One region of the Azoarcus olearius genome, then DNA from elsewhere that is predicted to be linked to it. Evidence: riboswitches for the same ligand, from Rfam matches in the RefSeq annotation. Region 1 holds a riboswitch; the other holds the start of a gene.

Region 1 (9,982 bases):
ACTGGCGACAGCGTGCTGGTGCGGGTCGCCGAAATCCTGCGCGGCCACATCCGCAAGGGCGATCTGGCCACCCGCATCGGAGGCGACGAGTTCGCCATCATGCTGATGGAAACCGGCACCGAAGGCGCGGTATCGGTGGCGGAAAAGCTGGGCGCCGCGCTGCGCGCCACCAGCTTCGAAAGCCCCAATGGCAAGCGCTTCCACATCACCACCTCGATCGGCGTGGTGGTCTATCCGCGCGACGCGCGCACCGAGCACGACCTGCTCGCCGGCGTGGACATCGCGATGTACCGCGCCAAGGAGTTGGGCAAGGACAGCGCATGCACGCTGGCCTCGATGCCCGGCCAGCTGAAGGCCACCCGCGTCACCCGCGACTACGCCGAGAAGCTGCGCGAGGCGCTGCGCGAGAACCGCATGGTTCCGTACTTCCAGCCCATCGTCGATTGCCACACCGGCGTGCCCTTCGCCTGCGAGACGGTCGCCCGCCTGAAGGAGAAGACCGGCGAAACCATCGCCGCCGGCGCCTTCATCGACACCATCGAGAAATACGGCCTCGGCCGCGAACTCGACCGCGTCATCATCCGCCAGACGCTCGAAGCCGCGGCCGCGCGCGCCCGCACCGGCGCACCGCCGCTGCGCGTGTTCATCAACCTGTCGGCGCAGGAAATCCAGGGCCGCGGCATCCTCGGCTATGCCGAAGAGCTGTGCAACGAACTCGGCATCCCGCCCAGCCAGGTGGTGTTCGAAATCCTCGAACGCGACGCCATCGGCGACATGACGAACATGCGCAAATTCCTCGCGAACCTGCGCAAGAAGGGCTTCGCGTTCGCACTGGACGACTTCGGCAGCGGCTACAACTCCTTCCACTACCTGCGCGAACTGCACTTCGAATTCGTCAAGATCGACGGCGCCTTCGTGCGCAGCATCGTCGAATCGCCGATCGACCGCGCGCTGGTGCGCAACCTCACCAACCTGTGCAAGGAAATCGGCATCCTCACCGTCGCCGAGTTCGTCGAATCCGAGGAAATCCTCGAGATGCTGCGCGAGATGGGCATCGACTACGTCCAGGGCTACCACATCGGCATGCCGCTGCCGCAGATGCCCGATGTCGCCTGAATGATGCGCGATGGCTGCCGGTTGACGTAACGGCAGCTTGCACGCCGCCGCGGCGCTCGACTATCCTCGCGCTGCATTCGATCCGGGTGCCCTGGAATGCAACCGCATGACAGGGTGAAACGGGAAGTCCGGTGACGTCGGAAGTTCAGCTTCCGACCAGTCCGGCGCAGCCCCCGCTGCTGTAAGCCTGACGACTCCGCCACACGCCACTGAGCCTCGCGCTCGGGAAGGCCGGCGGACGAGGAAGAAGGCGAGCCAGAAGACCGGCCCGATCGAACGAGAGGTGTGAATCCCGGGGTGAGGGTTCGATCCGACTGGTTCAACGGCAGCCGTCCTTTTCCGCTTTCAGCACCACGCGGCCGCTCGTCCAGCCGAATCCGTTTTGCATGACCGCGTTCGCTTTTCATGGCCGCACAGCCATGTTCCGCGCCTGCGCCTGCACGCTCCGCTTCACGCCATGGTCTGGCACTCGAGGGGAGTCATCATGCATATCGAACCCGGTCTGGTTTCCGCCGCCAAGGTCGCCGTCGCCAACGTCGCCGCCGTCGCGCTGGTCGGCGCACACGCGCTGCAATTCGTCCGTCAGCCGCAACTCGTCGTCCGCAGCCTGCTCGCGGCGCTGTTCTTCTCGCTCTTCATGCAGAGCTTCCACCTGCCCGCCGGGCCGTCGGAGCTGCACTTCATCGGCGCGATGCCGATCTACCTCATCCTCGGCTTCGTCCCCACGCTGGTCGGCTTCGCCGCCGGCCTGCTGGCGCAGGGCATCCTGTTCGAGCCCACCGACCTGGTGAACCTCGGCGTGAACACCCTGTCGCTGGCGCTGCCGCTGCTGGTGCTGCATCACACCGCCGGCAGGCGCGTCGATGGACTCAGTGTGCGCAACATCCTCAAGCTCGACGCCATCTACTACGCCGGCGTCGCGCTGATGGTCGGCTTCTGGCTCAGCCTGGGCGACACCGCCACGCCGTTCGCGGCCTGGGCCGGCTTCGCCGCCCACTACCTGCCGGTAGTGCTGATCGAGCCGCTGGTGACGATCGCGCTGGTCGGCCTGCTGCGCCCGCACGCCGCGCACCCGGCGCTGCGTCTGTGCACCACGCTGCGCACTGCCTGAGCGCCATGCCCGGCACCATCTGGTTCGTCGGCGCCGGCCCCGGCGACCCCGACCTGATCACCGTCAAGGGGCGTCGCCTGCTCGAGCAGGCCGGCGCCATCCTGTTCGCCGGCTCACTGGTGGACCAGGCGGCGACGCAGTACGCGCCGCCCGGCTGCGCCATCCGCGATTCCAAGGACATGACGCTGGAAGAGATGACGGCCTGGCTGGTCGAGGCTGCAGGCCGCCATCCGACGGTGGTCCGCCTGCAGACCGGCGACCCCGGCCTGTATGGCGCGCTGGTCGAGATGACGCGCCCGCTCGACGCCGCCGGCATTGCCTGGAAGGTGGTGCCGGGCGTGTCGTCGGCGATGGCCTCGGCCGCCGCCGCCGGCGAAACGCTGACCCTGCCGGAAGTGACGCAGACGGTGATCCTCACCCGCGTCGCCGGCCGCACGCCGATGCCGCCGGGCGAGGAGCTCGAAGCCCTCGCCGCCCACCGCACGACGCTCTGCCTGTTCCTGTCGATCACCCTGCTGCACGAAGTCCTGCGCGCGCTGCGCGCCGCCGGCTGGCCCGAGGACGCGCCCATCGTGGTGGTGCAGAAGGCGAGCTGGCCGGGCGAGGAAAAGGTGGTGCGCGGCACGCTCGCCGACATCAAGAAACGCTGCCAGGCGGAGAAGATCGCCAGCCAGGCCATGATCATCGCCAGCCCGGCGCTCGGCGCCCGCGACTGGCCCGGGATCGCCCGCTCCAAGCTCTACGACCCCGCCTTCACCCACCGCTTCCGCCGCGCCGTCGCGCCTGCGGACGCGGCCCCCGCCAGCGAGGCACCGCAATGAACGACACCACCCTGCTGCTGATCGGCCACGGTTCGCGCAACCGCGAAGGCAACAAGGAGATCCTGCACTTCGCCGCCCAGTGGCGCGAACGCCACCCCGCCTGGCGCATCGAGGTCTGCTTCATCGAGCACGCCGAGGTGCTGCTCGACGAAGGCCTGGACCGCGCTGCCCGCGCCGCCCGCAACGTGGTCGCCATCCCCTTCATCCTCAACGCCGCCGGCCACGTCAAGATGGAGCTGCCGGCCGCGATCGAGCGCGCCCGCGCCCGCCACCCCGGCGTCGGCTTCTCCTGCGTGCGCCACCTCGGCATGGGGCGCGAGATCTTCGCGGTGCTGCAGGGCCAGCTCGAACGCCTGATGAAATCGCTGGCGATGCCCGATCCGCAGACCACCGGCGTGATCCTGCTCGGCCGCGGCTCGTCGGACGCCGGCGCCAACGGCGAACTCGCCAAGATGGCGCGCTGGATCTTCGAAGAGGGCGACCACGAACTGGTCGACCTCGCCTTCACCAGCATCACCTGGCCGCGGCTGGAAACCGTGGTGCAGCGCCAGGTGAAGCTGGGCATGGCGCAGATCTGCATCGTGCCGGTGTACCTCTTCACCGGCGTGCTGATCGAGCGCATCCAGGCCCAGGTGGAGCGCCTGCAGCGCCAGTACCCGCAGATCGCCTTCGCGCTCGGCAGCCACTTCGGCTTCGACAAGGGTGTCTTCGACCTGCTCGACGCCCGCGTCAGCGGCATCGACTGCGCCGAAGGCCCGCTGCTGGAGTGCGACGGCTGCAAGTACCGGCTCGCCGCCGAGGCCGAACACCTGCACGACCACAGCCACACCCATGTGCATGACGACCATGGCGATCACGGTCACGCCCACCAAGGCCATGACCACGGTCACGACGGCCATCACCACCGCGATCACGCCCACGCCTGAAGCATGAGCACCGCCAACACCGTCACCGAACAGCTCACCGCCGCCGGCCGCGCCATCGAGCACGACTCCTTCGCCATCATCGATGCCGAGGTCGGCGCCCATGCCTACAGCGCGGAGCAGTGGCCGATCGTCCGCCGCATGATCCACGCCAATGCCGACTTCGAGTTCAACGGCCTCACCGACTTCCACCCCGCGGCGGTCGAAGCCGGGCTCGCCGCCATCCTCGGCGGCGGCTCGCGGGTGGTGGCCGATGTCGAGATGATCTGCGTCGGCCTGTCGGCCTCGCGCCTGGCGCACTTCGGCATCAGCACCCACCAATTCATTTCCGATACCGACGTCATCGCCCGCGCGAAGGCGGAGGAGACCACGCGCGCGGTGCAGGCGATGCGCAAGGCGCACCGGCTGGGACTGATCAACGGCGCCCTCGTCGGCATCGGCAACGCCCCCACCGCGCTGATCGAGCTGGTACGGCTGATCCGCGAGGAAGGCGCGCGCCCGGCGCTGGTGGTCGGCATGCCGGTGGGCTTCGTCTCGGCGGCGGAATCCAAGGACCTGATGGCCGGACTCGACGACGTGCCGTGGATCGTGATCCGCGGCCGCAAGGGCGGCTCGACGCTGGTGGTCGCGGCGATCCACGCTTTGCTCGGGCTGGCCGAAGCACGCCAGCGCGCGGGGCGCTGAGCCGATGAGCACTGGCCACGCGCTTTCGCCGGCGTCCCAGGAGAAGATCCGCAAGGGCGACCCCAAGCGCGACCGCGGCAACCGCAGCGGCTTTTCCACCGGCGCCAACTCCGCCGCCGCCGCCGCCGCGGCCACGCTCGGCCTGGTGCGCGGCGCGGTGCCGGACACGGTGGAGTGCGTACTGCCCAACACCCAGATCGTGCGCTTCGCCATCGCCGACGGCTGTGTGGACGGCGACCGCGCCCACGCGGTCAGCATCAAGGACGCCGGCGACGACCCGGACGCCACCCACGGCGCCCACCTCACCGCCGACGTGCGCCGCATCCCCGGCGGCGGCGGTGCCATCGTCCTCAAGGGCGGGCCGGGCGTCGGCGTGGTCACCAAACCGGGGCTGGGGCTGGAGGTCGGCGGTCCGGCGATCAACCCGGTGCCACGCAGCAACATCGCCGCCAACGTCGCCGCCGCCGGCAAAGCCATCCTCGCCGCCGGCGACAGCCTGGAAGTGACGATCTCGGTGCCGGGCGGCGAGGAGATGGCGAAGAAGACGCTCAACGCGCGCCTCGGCATCCTCGGCGGCATCTCCATCCTCGGCACCACCGGCATCGTGCGGCCTTACTCCACCGCGGCCTTCCGCGCCAGCGTGATCCAGGCCGTCGACGTCGCCGCCAACCAGGGCCAGACCAGCGTGGTGTTCACCACCGGCGGGCGCACCGAGAAGTGCGCGATGCGCGAATTCCCCGAACTGGACGAAGCCTGCTTCGTGCAGATGGGCGACTTCGTCAAGGCCGCCTTCACCACCGCACTGAAGCAACGCATGCGGCACATCATCGTCGGCGCCATGGTCGGCAAGCTCACCAAGATCGCCCAGGGCCTGTCGGTGACCCACGCCTGGCGCGAAGAGGTGGACCGCGAGCTGATCGCCGGCGCCGCGATCGAGATCGGCGCGCCGCCCTCGCTGGTGGAAGAAATCCGCGCCGCCGAAACCGCCCGCTTCGCGGCCGAAAGACTCGACGAACTCGGGCTCGCGGTCGCCTTCCACCGCGCCCTGGCCGAGCGCGCCATCACCAGCCTGCGCCAGCGCTACCCGGGCCCCCACCGGCTGTCGGTGATGGCCTGCAATTTCGAAGGCAAGCCCGTCGTCACGGTGCATGACGACGCACCGGCCGGCACGGACTACGCCCCGCTCCCCGATACAGACCCCGATGCAGACTGAAATTCTCCACATCGTCGGCATCCTCGACGACGGCTGGACCGGCCTCACCGACGCCGCCCGCCAACGCCTTGCCGGCTGCGGCCTGGTGATCGGCGCCGCGCGCACGCTGGCGCGGGTCGCGCCCTTCCTGCCCGAAACCACCGTGCTGCGCGACATGGACGGCGCGCTATCGAAGGTGCCCGGCTGGGTGCGCGACGCCCAGGCGGACGGCCTCGCCGTCGCGGTGCTCGCCACCGGCGACCCGCTCTGCCACGGCATCGCCGGCTTCCTGATCGGCAAGCTTGGCGCGGCGAACGTCGCAGTACATCCGGCGCCATCGACGATGCAGCTCGCCTGCGCGCGGCTGAAAAAGCCGTGGCAGGACATCGCGATTGCCTCCTGCCACAGCGCCGACGCCGGCGAGTGGACGCCCGGCGCCCCGCCCGATCACGGCCTCTACAAGCTGGTGCGCGCGGTGGCGGAACACCCCCGCGTCGCCGCCTTCACCGGCCCCGACAACAGCCCCGACCGCATCGCCCGCGCGCTGCTCGCCGCCGGTTACGGCGAGGACGTGCGCCTCTCGGTCGCCGCCCGCCTGTGCCTGGCCGACGAGGCGGTGTTCGGCGATCTCCCGCTCGCGGACGCGGCGGCGATGCGCTTTCCCGATCCCAATATCCTCGTCATTGAACGCACGCCGGCCGAGCGCCGCGCGCTGTTCGGTTTCGACGACAGGGACTACGTCCAGCGTCAGCCGGAGAAGGGCCTGATCACCAAGCTGGAAGCGCGCGCGGTGTCGCTCGCCAAGCTCGGGCTTGCCGCCGACAGCATCGTCTGGGACATCGGCGCCGGCTCCGGCTCGGTCGGGCTGGAAGCCAGCCGCATCGCCCGCCACGGCCACGTGTGGGCGATCGAGAAGAACGCCGCCGATGCCGCCAACGCGCTCGAAAACGCCCGCCGCCTGCGCGCCAGCAACTACACCCTAATTCAGGCCAAGGCACCGGACGGGCTAGACGCCTGGCCCGACCCGGATGCCATCTTCATCGGCGGCTCCGGCGGCGAGCTGGCCGAACTCATCCTGCTGGCGCTGGCGCGGCTGCGCCCGGGCGGGCGGCTGGTGATGAACTTCGTCACCCTCGAAAACCTGACCACCGCAACCACGGTGCTGGCAGTGGCGGGCGCCGCCTGGGACGTGACCATGCTGTCGGCCGCGCGCAGCCAGCCCATCCTCGACATGCACCGCCTCGCCGCGCAGAACCCGGTGTGGATCGTCTGCGCGCGCAAGGCTGCACTCCAAGCGGAAATCCCTCGCGATGAAAATTGACCCCGCAACCGGGCAGGCCCCGGACGTGCCGCCCGGCCCGGCGACCTCGGCCGACGCAGCCCACCCAACAGGCAGCGCGAAGGACAGGCGTTCGACACACTCCGCCCCAACCGCGGTGGGCAACGCCGCCCGCGACATTCCGCACAGCCCCCATCGCCCCGGCTCGACCTTCGGCCGCCTGATCGGCGTCTCGCTCGGCCCCGGCGACCCCGACCTCATCACCCGTCGCGGCTGGACCGCGCTGCAGTCGGGCGCGCGCTGGACCTATCCGGTGAAGAAGGCGGAAAGCGGCTCCTACGCGCTCGACATCGTGCGCCGCGGCGGCCTTGCCGTGCCGGGCGACGCCGAAGCGCTGGTGTTTCCGATGACGCGCGATGCGCTCGCGCTCGCCCGCGCCTGGGCGCGCGCCGCCGCCCGCACCGTGGCGCTGCTCGCCGAAGGCCGCGACGTGGTGTTCCTGGTCGAGGGCGACGCCTCCACCTTCTCCACCTTCGGCCACCTCGCCCGCACGGTGCGCGAGCTGGCGCCGACGGTGGACGTGGAAACCATCCCCGGCATCAGCTCCTTCGCCGCCGCTTCCGCGCGGGTGCAGCGCCCGCTCGCGGAAGAAGACGACACCTTCGCTGTCGTCCCCGCCGCCTACGGCATCGACGTCATCGCCCGCCTGCTGCCCGACTTCGACACGCTGATCCTGCTCAAGGTGAAGCCGTTGCTCGACGACCTGATCGACCTGCTCGCCGCGCGCGGTTTGCTTGGGCAGGCCTGCTTTGTCGAGAAGGTGGGGTCGCCGGAAGAGCGGGTGGTGCACGACGTCGCCGGCCTGCGTGGCGAAAAGGTGAATTACCTGTCGCTGCTGCTGGTGCGCAATCCGGGGCGGATTCGGGGGGAGTTGCAGCGGGGGTGTCGGAAGAAGCCGACGGTTGTGGTTGCAGAGGAGGCGCCCGGCTGATTGACGGGGGTGACGTCCCCGGTTCCTCCCCCTTCAAGGGGAGCGAAACAGGGGTTTCGGCGAACACTGCTCGCAGCCTGCGGAGCGGTGAGTCGGACCCGAGACTAGTGGCTGGGAGGGCGCTTGTAGTCCCTCCCCCTTCAAGGGGGAGGTTAGGAGGGGGATGGGGTTGGAACTGGGGCCGCACTAACCCCATCCCCACCCCAGCCCTCCCCTTGAAGGGGAGGGAGCAAAACAACTCCCCCCGCATCACAGATTGTTAACCGCCGCGCCCACAACACGGAAAACCATGCCCCAACACCTGCCCTTCCCCAACGACCGCATCGCGGTGGTTTCCATCACCCGCCACGGCATCGCGCTGGCCGGCAAGGTGGTCGCCGCGTTGCCCGGTGCCGCCCTGTTCGCGCCCAACAAGTTCCGCGCCGAAGCCGCTGCGGCCGCGCCCGGCGCCGCCGCCTGCTACGCCGGCAAAACCGGCGACCAGATTCCGGCGCTGTTCGCCGCCTTCGACGGCATCGTTGCCATCGTCTCGCTCGGCGCGGTGGTGCGGCTGATCGCGCCGCACCTCAAGAACAAGGACGCCGACCCCGGCGTGGTGGTGCTGGACGAAGCGGCGCGCTATGCCATCCCGGTGCTGTCCGGCCACCTCGGCGGCGCCAACGCGCTGGCCGGCGTGCTCGCCGAAACCCTGGGCGCGCAGCCGGTGCTGACCACCGCGTCGGACGCGCGCGAAACCCTGGCGGTGGACCTGCTCGGGCGCGAACTGGGCTGGACCTTCGAAGCCACGCACGACGAGATCGTGCGCGCCAGCGCCGCCGTGGTGAACGACGAGCCTGTGGCGCTAGTGCAGGAGGCCGGCAGCTGCGACTGGTGGCCGCGCCACGCCAACGGCCGCAGCGGCCCGCTCCCGGCCAACATCCGGCTGGATGTCACGCGCATCGAGGACATCGACCCCGCCGCCTGGGGCGCGGTGCTGTGGATCAGCCACCGCCCGCTGCCGGCGGCGCTGGCGCCGCAGCTTGCCGGCAAGACGGTGATCTACCGGCCGCCGCAGGCTGCGCAGTGAGCAAGGCGATGAAGCTCGCCCTCGGCCTCGGCTGCGACCGTGGCACGCCGACCGCCACCGTGCAGCAGGCGCTGGACGAAGCGCTGGCGCAGCTCGGCGCCAGCCTCGCCGACATCGCCGCGGTGGCGAGCATAGACCTCAAGGCCGATGAAGCCGGCTTCGCCGAACTCGCGCGCCGCCACGGCTGGTCCATCCAGTTCTACCCGGCCGTCGAGCTGGCGCGGGTCGCGGTGCCCAACCCGTCGGAGACGGTGCGCAAGTACACCGGCACGCCATCGGTGTCGGAAGCCGCCGCGCTGCTCGCCGCCGGCCAGGCCGCCAACCCCGCCGCCCTCGTCGTCGAAAAGCACAAGCTGCGCGGCGCCGACGGCAAGAACGCCACCCTTTCCCTCGCGAGGATCCCGCAATGAACAAGGGCAAGATCATGCTGGTGGGCCTCGGCCCCGGCAGCCACGACCACCTCACCGCGCGCGCCCGCGCCGCCATCGCCGAAGCCGACACGGTGATCGGCTACGTCACCTACATCCGCCTGGTGGCCGACCTGCTGGAAGGCAAGGAAGTCATCAAGAAGTCGATGACCGAAGAACTCGACCGCGCCATCGAGGCGCTGGACCGCGCCCGCCAGGGCAGGAAGGTGGCACTGGTGTCCTCGGGCGACGCCGGGGTGTACGGCATGGCCGGGCCGACCTTCGAGGTGCTGTTCCAGGCCGGCTGGACGCCCGACTCGGAGATCGAGGTGGAGATCGTTCCCGGCGCTTCGGCCTTGAACACCTGCGCCGCCTTGGTCGGCGCGCCGCTC
Region 2 (9,982 bases), 1.2 Mb from region 1:
GAATGGCGGCAATACACCACGGGCAGGCCGCGGCTGGCGGCCTGCCGGCGCACGCTGTACAGCAAGTCGTGGTTGATGCGGTCGCACAGCACGACCACAAGCCGGGTGTCGCCCGGAATCTGGCGCCGGTTGTCGCCGACCTGCCGGCCGGACCAGTGTTCGGTGCGGGTCACGCCGAGGTGGGCGGCCTGTTCCAGTTCCGCCCGTATCGCATCGACCCTGTCGGCGCCCACCACCAGGGCCCGGCTCGCGCTTGCTCTCATCGTCTTCTCCCTGACGCGATGCGCGACGCATGGAGGCGCCGCTGTCGCTGCATTCGATATGGGAGGCAATTTGCCGCAAGCGCTTTTGCGCCAGCCAATACTATTTATTGCGTTGCATATTCCGATCGAGCCCGACACGAACGAAAGGCCACTGCGCCGGCGCGCTGCGCACGATTTCGAATTCGATATTACGAATGCGGAAATGAAATTCCCTTTTTATTGGTTCGTGCGCACGCGGGCGGAATCTAATCTTTTCGCCGGAGATGACCGGCCGTCGCCGGCGTCGTATGCAATCCGCAATGGGAGTCTTCATGCGCACCAAACCGCTTATCCGCGCCGGCCTCGCCGCGCTCGCCCTCGCCTTCGCTTCCGGCGCTGCGCTCGCCGAATCGCTCAAGGTCGGCTACCTGCCGGTCACCGGCCACGCCAAGTTCTTCGTCGCCAAGGAACAGGGCTTCTTCAAGCAGGAAGGGCTGGATGTGGAACTGGTGGAATTCGTCAATTCCGCCGACGGCCTCAACGCGGTGGTCGCCAACAAGCTCGACATCGGCGCCTTCGGCACCACCGCGCCGCTGGTGCATTACTCGCGTGGCGCCGACCTCAAGATCATCGGCGGCATCATGGGCGAGGACGCGGCGATCATCGTGAAGCCGGAAAACGCCGACAAGATCCGCAGCGTTGCCGACCTCAAGGGCAAGAAGATCGCCACCATCCGCCTCGCCACCGGCGACGCGGTGCTGCGGGCCGCGTTGAAGGACCAGAAGATCGACTGGAAGAAGGATGTCGAGATCTTCGAACTGAAGAGCCCGCCGGCGGTGCTGGAAGCGGTGAAGTCCGGCCAGGTCGATGCCGGCGTCACCTGGGGCCCGCACGACATCCGCGCCGAACGCCAGGGCCTGAAGGTGGTGATCCGCACCGGCGAACTGCAGCCGGGCCATCCGTGCTGCCGCCTGGTGGTGAAGTCCGAGCGGCTGAAGGAAGGCGACACCTGGGACCGCTTCCTGCGCGCCATCCTGAAGGCGGAGAAGTTCGCCGCGCAGAACCGCAAGGAGACCATCGACGCCATCCAGAAGTACGTGAAGCTCGACCGCGACATCCTCGAGCAGGGCTACTACTCGCCGCACCTGGAACAGGGCACCGACCCCAACGTGAAGGGCACGCAGAAGTTCTGGACGACGATGGTGTCCTCCGAATTCATCGAAGGCAGCCGTCCGCTGCAGCCGGCGTTCGCGCTTGATCCCTACCACCGTGCGCTACAGGGCCTTGCCAAGGAACAGCCGAACGACCCGTTCTGGAAGCAGAAGCTGAAGGCGGAACAGGAAAGGAACGTGCTGTGATCGTCACTGCACGGCCGGCCGCAAGGAGCGCGTGATGAGTACCGGCAACAGCCTGCGCGTCGAAGGCCTGGCCTTCGCCTACGGCGACCGCGAAATCCTGCGCGGCATCGAGCTGAACGTGGCCGAGGGCGAGTTCGTCGCCCTGCTCGGCCCCAGCGGCTCCGGCAAATCCACCCTGTTGCGGCTGCTCGCCGGTCTGGAAAGGCCCGGCCGTGGGCGCATCACCGCCGCCGGCAAGCCGGTGGCCGGCCCCGGCCCGGACCGCGCGGTGGTGTTCCAGCACTACACGCTGTTCCCGTGGATGACGGTGGCGGACAACGTGGCCGAAGCGGTGGCCAAGGCCCACCCCGGCCTCGGCCGCGCCGAACGCCGCCAGCGCGCCTGGGAACACCTGGACCGCGTCGGCCTCGGCGACGCCGCCCCGCGCCATCCGTTCGAGCTGTCCGGCGGCATGCAGCAGCGCGCCGCGATTGCCCGCGCGCTGGCGCTGGAATCGCCCTTCCTGCTGATGGACGAACCCTTCGGCGCGCTCGACCCGATCAACCGCGCCAAGCTGCAGGATCTGCTGATCGAGGTCTGGCAGCGCGGCCGTCCGCGCCGCACCGTGGTGTTCGTCACCCACGACGTCGACGAAGCCCTGCTGCTGGCCGACCGCGTGGTGGTGATGGGCGCCTCGCCCGGCCGGATCATCGCCGAGCACGTGGTGCCGTTCGCGCGCCCGCGCAAACGCGCGGCGCTGTTCGGCGAGACGGCCTTCCACGAACTGCGCGAGCGGATCGCGGAGGCGCTGGATGCGGACACGCTGGCGGGGTTGGAGGTGGTTTGAGCGGTCAGGTACTGAGCGTCCGAGTATTTAAGCCACCCACACGCGCCGGGGGTTCTGTTCCTCCCCTTTCAAGGGGGGCGGAACCGGGGTTTCGGCAAGCATGCTTGCCGCCGGTGTAGCGGCGAGGCGAAGCCGAGACTACCGGCTAGGAGGGGGATGGGGTTGGGCTCAGCGCAGCGACTAACCCCATCCCCACCCCAACCCTCCCCTTGAAGGGGAGGGAGACACACGGCACGCCCACTGAATTTCTGGAGCACCCCATGAGCGCCCAACAAACCGCGCTTGACCACCCCACCACCCCGACCGCCGAGCCCGCCGCCCCCCGCTTCCGCCTCCCGTTCGCTTGGGAGCCCTGGGCCTTCGCCGCGGTGCTCGTCGCCATCTGGCAGGCGATCGGCAGTGCGCTCGCCGGCAGCGGCAATCCGCTGCTGCCGCCGCCGCTCACCGTGCTGCAGGCGCTGTGGGATTCGCTGCCGGAACTCGGCCGCGGCACGGTGTCGTCCTTCCTCATCCTCATCCCGGGTTTCGGCACCGCGCTGGTGCTCGGCGTCGCGCTCGGGCTGGCTGCGGGTACCACGCCGCGGCTGGCGCGGGCCTTCTTCCCGTTCGCCAAGGTCGCGGCGCCGGTGCCGCCCACGGTCTATATTCCCTATGCGATCGCGGTGCTGCCGACCTTCCACCTGTCGGCCACCTTCGTGGTCTTCGTCGGCGCCTTCTGGCCGATTTTCCAGAACGCTGCCGCCGGCGCGCTGGCGGTGGAAGGCCGCCACCGCGACAACGCGCGCGTGCTCGGCTTCGGCCGGCTCGAAACCCTGCGCAAGGTGATCTTCCCGGCCGCGCTGCCGCACATCTTTTCCGGCATGGCGGTGGGACTGGGCTTCTCCTTCATCCTTCTGACGGTGGCCGAACTCTTCGGCGCCAACGCCGGGCTGGGCCGCTTCGTGCAGTACTACGCCGACTTCGCCGACTACCCGCGCATGGTGGCCGGCATCCTCTACACCGGTGCGGTGACCTGGGCAGTGATGAGCCTGCTCGACGCCCTGCGCCACCGCGCACTGTTCTGGCTGCGCTGACCCCAAGGAGAACCCGGATGAGCCGCCACCCCACCCCCGCGCCCGAAGCGCACCGCAACGAAGCGCCGCCCGCCCCGCGCCATCGCGACACCTTTGCCGACCCGACCGTGCCGGCGCCGCCGTTCGAGGCCATTCCGGGCGAACCGCTGCCGCCCGCCGACTTCAGCGACGCGCGCGAAAGCCTGCTCGGGCGCGGACTCTGGATCAGCTTGATCGGCATCGCGCTGCTGCTGGTGGCGCTGTTCGCCGACGGTAGCGTCGGCGCGGCCACTGCGGCGCCCGCCGCAACCGCGCATCACGACGACGGCTTCTTCCCCGCGGCGGCGAAGCTGGACGCAGCACTGGCGCAGGCCCGCAAGGAGAACAAGCGCGGCGTGGTGGTGCTGTACGAGATGAACGGCTGCAGCGAATGCGCCCGGCTGCGCGCCACCACCTTCAAGGATGCCGGCCTGCGGCGCACCTACCAGCGCGATTTCGTCGCGGTGTCGGTGATGGCGGACGAACCCGGCGCACTGCGCGACTTCGCCGGCAAGGCCACCACCCAGGCCGAGTTCGCCCACGCCGAGCGCGTGTCCGTGCTGCCCACGGTGGTGTTCTACGACCTCGACGGACTGCCGGTGGCACGCCAGGTGGGCAGCGCGCTGCCGCTGGCGGACTGGCTGCGCCTTGCCCGCTACGTGCGCGAAGCCGGCTACGAAGAAGCGCCGTTCGCCGCCTGGAAGCCCGCCGCACGCAAGGGCGGCTGAGCCTTCCCCGCCCCGTCCGCACCCCCGCCCCCCCGCGCCCGAACAGGAACCGCCATGCCCCGCGACACCAACCAGAAATACTGGGACCCGCAACTCGAAACCCAGAGCCGCGCCGAATGGGACGCGCTCAAGCTCGGCCTGCTGAAGGACCACCTGAAGCACGCCTACGACAATTCGCCCTACTACCGCAGCAGCTTCGACGCTGCCGGCGTGAAGCCGGAAGACCTGAAGACACTCGCCGACCTGCAGCGCTTCCCGACCATCGACAAGAAGATCCTGCGCGAACGCCAGGAGGCGAAGCCGCTGCTCGGCGACCTCGCCGCGGTGCCGGAACGCGAGGTGGTGTACGTGTCGGCTTCGTCCGGCTCCACCGGCGTACCCACGGTGTCGCCCTTCACCCAGCAGGATTTCGACGACTGGATCGACTACGAGGCGCGCCAGTTCTGGTCCTCCGGCCTGCGGCCAGAAGACCGCTACGCGCATTCGCTCAACTTCTCGCTGTTCATCGGCGGCCCCTGCGTGCTCGGCGCGCAGAAGCTCGGCGCGCTCAGCATCCACGCCGGCACGGTGCCGTCCGAACGCCTGCTGGCGATCCTGCGCCAGTTCCAGGCCACCGCGATCTGGACCACGCCGTCCTACGCCTGGTACCTGGGCGAGACCGCGCAGAAGGAAGGCATCGACCCGAAAAAGGATCTGGCGGTGAAACGCATCTTCGTCGCCGGCGAGCCGGGCGGTTCGATTCCCGAGACCCGCGCCCGCATCGAGGCGCTGTGGGGCGCCGAGGTGTACGACTACTACGGCCTGTCGGACATCTTCGGCTCCTGCGCCGGCATGTGCGAGGAAAAGGACGGCCTGCACTGGGCGGAAGACCACATCCTGGTCGAAGTGCTCGATCCGGAAACCGGCGAGGCGGTCGCCCCCGGCGAACGCGGCGAGATGGTGCTGACCACGCTGAAGAAGCGCGCCCGCCCGCTGATCCGCTTCCGCACCGGCGACATCGTCAGCTTCACCGACGAGCCCTGCGCCTGCGGCCGCACCAGCCAGCGCCTGCTCGGCGTGCACGGCCGGCGCGACGACATGCTCATCGTGCGCGGCGTGAACATCTTCCCGAGCGACGTCGAAGCCATCGTGCGCAAGGACCACGACTTCAGCGGCGAATACCGGCTGGTGATCGAGCGCATCGACCACCTCGACCGCCTCACCATCGAGGTCGAGCGCGCCGCCGGCTTCCACGGCACCGCCGACGCGCTCGCCGACCGCCTCGCCCATCGCGTCAAGGCGATCACCGGCGTCGGCGCCCACATCGCGGTGCTCGACCCCGACACCCTGCCGCGCGCCACCCACAAGGCCAAACGGGTGGAAGACCGCCGCGGCCAGGTGTGGACCGCGTAGAAGCGCGGCCTTGCGCGATCCGCTCATCCAACCGATGCCATTCGAGGACCACCCATAGTGGTCCGGCGCGCGCGCACCCACTACATCCAGTGATGAAGGTTTGACCCCGCGCACGTCCGGCAACTAAACTCCCCGGCGTTGAAGGTTCCCCGCCAGGGGATTAAAAGGGAAGCCGGTGCCGAGCCCAGCTCGAATTCCGGCGCTGCCCCCGCAACTGTCATCGGCGAGCGCTTCGCCACCCCATGCCACTGGATGCGTTCCGGGAAGGCGGGCGAAGCGCGACGACCCGAGAGCCAGGAGACCTGCCCCAACGTCCATCCTTGAAACAGACGGGGCGGGGTGTCCCTGGCAGAGGTTGCGCGTGTTTTTCCTGCGATACGTTCGTAGCGGCAGTGATCGCCCGGCCCCCGGCCAGGCCCTTGCCGCGCGCGTTTCGCGCACGAACCGCCGCCGACGATGCTCGCCCCCCACAACGGAGACGAGTCGTGCATTGCTACTCCCTGGGGCCCGGCGCCTGCCCCCATAACGAAACCGCGCTCAACGCGGTCCTGCGTGCCGGCGCGCTGCTGCCCACCACGCTGAGATCGCTCGGCTTCGCGCTACTGTCCACCTGCGCCCTGCCCGCCTTCGGCGCCGGCATCCCGACGCTGCAGGAAGTGACCGTGGGCAATGACAGCAAGGACCTGATCGGCGTGGCCGATTCCGCCAGCGAAGGCACGGTGACCGCCGAACAGCTCGCCACCCGCCCGCTGCTGCGCCCGGCCGAAGTCATGGAGGCGGTGCCCGGCATGGTGGTGACCCAGCATTCCGGCGACGGCAAGGCCAACCAGTACTTCCTGCGCGGCTTCAACCTCGACCACGGCAGCGACTTCGCCACCACCGTGACCGGCATCCCGGTGAACATGGTGTCGCACGCCCACGGCCAGGGTTACATGGACCTCAACTTCCTGATCCCGGAGCTGATCTCCAGCGTGAAGTACCGCAAAGGGGTATATGGCGCCGAGGATGGCGACTTCGCCACCAGCGGCGGCGCCCGCATCGACTACCTGCGCACGCTGGCCGCGCCTTTCGTCGAGTTCGGCTTCGGCCAGAACAACTACCGCCGTCTGCTCGCCGCCGGCAGCACCGCGCTCAACGACGACCTGCGGCTGCTCGCCGCGGTGGAATTCACCGGCAACGACGGACCCTGGGAGCAGCCGGAAAACCTGGTGAAGAAAAACGCGCTGCTGCGGCTGTCCTCCGGCACCGCGGCGAACGGCTTCGCGATCACCGGCATGTTCTACCGCGCCGACTGGACCGCCTCCGAGCATGTGCCGGAACGCGCGATCAGCGGCGGCGAGATCGACCGCTACGGCACGCTCAGCGCCAACGACGGCGGCAAGACGCATCGCTACAGCCTGGCGGGCGAATGGGCGCGCAGCGACGCCAGCGGCATCACCCGCGCCAGCGCCTATGTGGTCGATTACGGGCTCAAGCTGTATTCCGCGCCGTCGGGCTACATCAGCGGCCTGCAGGGCGACCAGCACGAACAGGCCGACGACCGCCTGCAGTGGGGCGGCGAGCTGCACCGCAGCTGGTTCCTCGGCCCGCAGTGGAAGGACACCGAACTCGCCGTCGGCGCGCAGCTGCGCCAGGACCGCATCGACAAGGTCGGCCTCTACAACACGGTGAATCGCCAGCGCACCGAGGTGGTCCGCGAGGACCGCATCACCGAGACCGCGGTCGGCGTCTTCGTCGATACCCGCACGCAATGGACGCCCTGGCTGCGCACCGGGCTGGGCATGCGCTACGACGAGATCCACGCCCGCGCCAGCGCGCTCGCCGGCAGCTTCAACATGGACAACGGCGGCCACGCCGAAGCGCGCCAGACCAGCCCCAAGCTCGGCCTGGTGCTCGGCCCCTTCGAGCTGCTCGGGCAGACCGAGTTCTACGCCAACTGGGGCCACGGCTTCCACAGCAACGACGTGCGCGGCGCCACGGCGCGGACGAATCCGCAGGACGGCAGCCCGGCCGAACGCGTGCCGCTGATCGTCAAGGCGCGCGGCAGCGAACTGGGCGTGCGCGCGGCGCCGCTGCCGGGCTGGAACACCAGCCTGTCGGTGTGGCGCATGGCGCTGGATTCCGAGCTGGTGTTCGTCGGCGACGAGGGCATCACCGAACCCAAGGGCGCCTCGCGCCGCCACGGCGTGGAGTGGTCCAACTACTTCGCGCCCACCCCTTGGCTGATCGTCGATGCCGACGTCGCCTGGTCGCGCGCCCGCTTCAAGGACGCCAACCCGGATAACGGCGGCCGCCGCGTGCCCAACGCGATTCCGCTCACCGCCTCGCTCGGCCTCAGCGTGGATGACGGCGGCAAGTGGTTCGGCGGCCTGCGCCTGCGCTACCTCGGCGCCTACGACCTGGAGGAGACGGGCGAGGAGAAATCCACCGCGTTCTGGATGGCCAACCTCAAGCTCGGCTACCGGGTGAGCAAGCAGATCGAGGCGACGCTGGACGTGCTCAACCTGTTCGACAAACGCGCCAACGACATCGAGTACTGGGGCGGCGCCTGCACCCGTGGCGAGGCGATGGCCGGGCTGGGCGGCTGCGGCAGCGGTTCGGCGATCGACGGCCGCCTGGTGCATCCGCTCGAACCGCGCACGCTGCGCGTCGGCGTCCGCGTCAACTTCTGAGCCGGCTCAGGCGGCAAGCTGGCCGCGGCCGCGCTCAACGGCGGCCGCCGCGCCCGGCAGGGCGACTTCCGGGTAGGCGAAGCCCTGCGCCCAGGCGCCGTCCACTGCGGCCAGCACCTCGCGCTGCTGCGCGCTTTCGACCCGGGTGAACACCGGGCGCACCGCGTGCGCCGCAGCCAGCTCGGCAAAGGCCGCGTAATCCGTCAGGCGCAGATGGCGGGCATCGACCTTGACGAAGTTGGGCCGCAGCTCGCCGAGCAGACCGGCCAGTCCGGACAGCGAACGCACGTTGGCCGCCACCTTGAAGCCGTTGAGACGGTAATTGGCGAGCACGAAGCCCAGCAGGCGCGGATCGGCGCACGCGGCCTCTGGCGTTTCGATGACGATCCGGGCCGCGAGGCGGCGGTCGATGAAGTCGAGGATGCGGCGGAAGGCATGGCCGTGGTCTTCGCTGACCGCGGCGAGCAGGCGGCCGTGCACATTGAGGAACAGCAGCTCGTCGGCGGCCGCGGGGTCGTGCGCCAGCGGATCGTTGAGCACGTGCAGCGTGCGGCACAGGCGGTCGAGGCCGACCAGCACCGCGTCGTCGGCGACCATGGAGAACAGGCTCCATGGCGACAAGCCGGGTTCGCCACCCGCATCGCTGCGCACGAAGGCCTCGCGCCCGACGCGTCGCAGGCTGCCGGCCTCCACCACGGGCTGGAACACACTGGACAATTCGGCCCCGTAGAAGCGGCCGAGCACACGGCCGTCGGGCGCGCGGCGCAGGCTGAAGCCGGGCCGCCAGTGCTGGGGCAGCCAGCCGAATTCGTCGGCACTTGCAGTGCTCATCGCGCTCTCCTCGCTCTGTTCGCCGCGGCAGTCTAGGCGGCCGGGCGCGGCGGCCGAACCAACAATATCTGCATTGTTTCCCATCGCCCGCGCGCTCGCGCACCGCACCCGCGGCTACGCGCGGCGGGCGAAATGCATAGCGGAAAAACTTCGTTCCGGCGGCTCCGGCCGCCCGTCACACTGCCTCGCATCGTCGACTACGCACGCCATCGCCATGCACACCACGCTGATCGTTCCCGGGCTCCACGGTAGCGGCCCGACCCACTGGCAGAGCTGGTTCGAGGCGGTCCATCCGCAGGCGCGCCGCGTCCATCAGGCCGACTGGGCCAATCCGGTGCTCGATGTGTGGGCCGAGGAGGTCATCGACGCGATCGACGCGGCGAGCGGCCAGGTGATCCTGGTGGCGCACAGCTTCGGCTGCCTCGCCAGCGTCGCCGCCGCGGCCCACCGCGCGCCCCGCATCGCCGGGGCGCTGCTGGTGGCCCCGGCCGACCCGGTGAAGTTCGGCGTGGAAGCCTTGCTGCCGGCCGAGGTGCTGCCGTTTCCGAGCATCGTCGTGGCAAGCACGAACGACCCGTGGGTGGCGATCGACACCGCCGCGCTGTGGGCGGAGCGCTGGCGCAGCCGCTTCGTAAACGTCGGCGCCAAGGGCCACATCAATGTCGAATCGGGCTTCGGCCCGTGGTCCGAAGGCTATGCCCTGTACGAATCCCTGGCCGCTGCGGCCGGCGCCGGGCCGCGCGGACGCGCTGCCGCCGGCCTGGCCCCGCTTTCACGCACGCTGCATGGGCGCGAGGCCGGCCCGCAGGCAAGATACGTTTGATATTCTCCGAAATCCGGGT

Evidence for each region. A riboswitch is a leader RNA that binds a small molecule or an ion and turns the genes downstream of it on or off. The one in region 1 is predicted to bind cobalamin.
Region 2: linked by a shared signal. The riboswitch ahead of dqs_RS12505 (TonB-dependent receptor) and the one ahead of dqs_RS18105 (energy-coupling factor ABC transporter permease) in region 1 are both predicted to bind cobalamin.

Annotation. Positions count from the first base shown of each region.
Region 1 covers NZ_CP016210.1:3,958,388-3,968,369, forward strand. Annotated here, with positions in the region: gene dqs_RS18100 (putative bifunctional diguanylate cyclase/phosphodiesterase) at 1-1,116, shown strand, start outside; cobalamin riboswitch at 1,183-1,402, shown strand; gene dqs_RS18105 (energy-coupling factor ABC transporter permease) at 1,601-2,227, shown strand; gene cobM (precorrin-4 C(11)-methyltransferase) at 2,233-3,048, shown strand; gene dqs_RS18115 (sirohydrochlorin chelatase) at 3,045-3,974, shown strand; gene dqs_RS18120 (precorrin-8X methylmutase) at 3,978-4,655, shown strand; gene dqs_RS18125 (cobalt-precorrin-5B (C(1))-methyltransferase) at 4,660-5,868, shown strand; gene dqs_RS18130 (bifunctional cobalt-precorrin-7 (C(5))-methyltransferase/cobalt-precorrin-6B (C(15))-methyltransferase) at 5,858-7,168, shown strand; gene cobI (precorrin-2 C(20)-methyltransferase) at 7,158-8,117, shown strand; gene dqs_RS18140 (cobalamin biosynthesis central domain-containing protein) at 8,407-9,183, shown strand; gene dqs_RS20945 (cobalamin biosynthesis protein) at 9,192-9,593, shown strand; gene cobJ (precorrin-3B C(17)-methyltransferase) at 9,590-9,982, shown strand, end outside.
Region 2 covers NZ_CP016210.1:2,708,823-2,718,804, forward strand. Annotated here, with positions in the region: gene dqs_RS12475 (DUF2325 domain-containing protein) at 1-263, opposite strand, end outside; gene dqs_RS12480 (ABC transporter substrate-binding protein) at 575-1,600, shown strand; gene dqs_RS12485 (ABC transporter ATP-binding protein) at 1,635-2,426, shown strand; gene dqs_RS12490 (ABC transporter permease) at 2,687-3,499, shown strand; gene dqs_RS12495 (thioredoxin family protein) at 3,517-4,245, shown strand; gene dqs_RS12500 (phenylacetate--CoA ligase family protein) at 4,300-5,637, shown strand; cobalamin riboswitch at 5,762-5,961, shown strand; gene dqs_RS12505 (TonB-dependent receptor) at 6,123-8,309, shown strand; gene dqs_RS12510 (EAL domain-containing protein) at 8,316-9,140, opposite strand; gene dqs_RS12515 (RBBP9/YdeN family alpha/beta hydrolase) at 9,355-9,963, shown strand.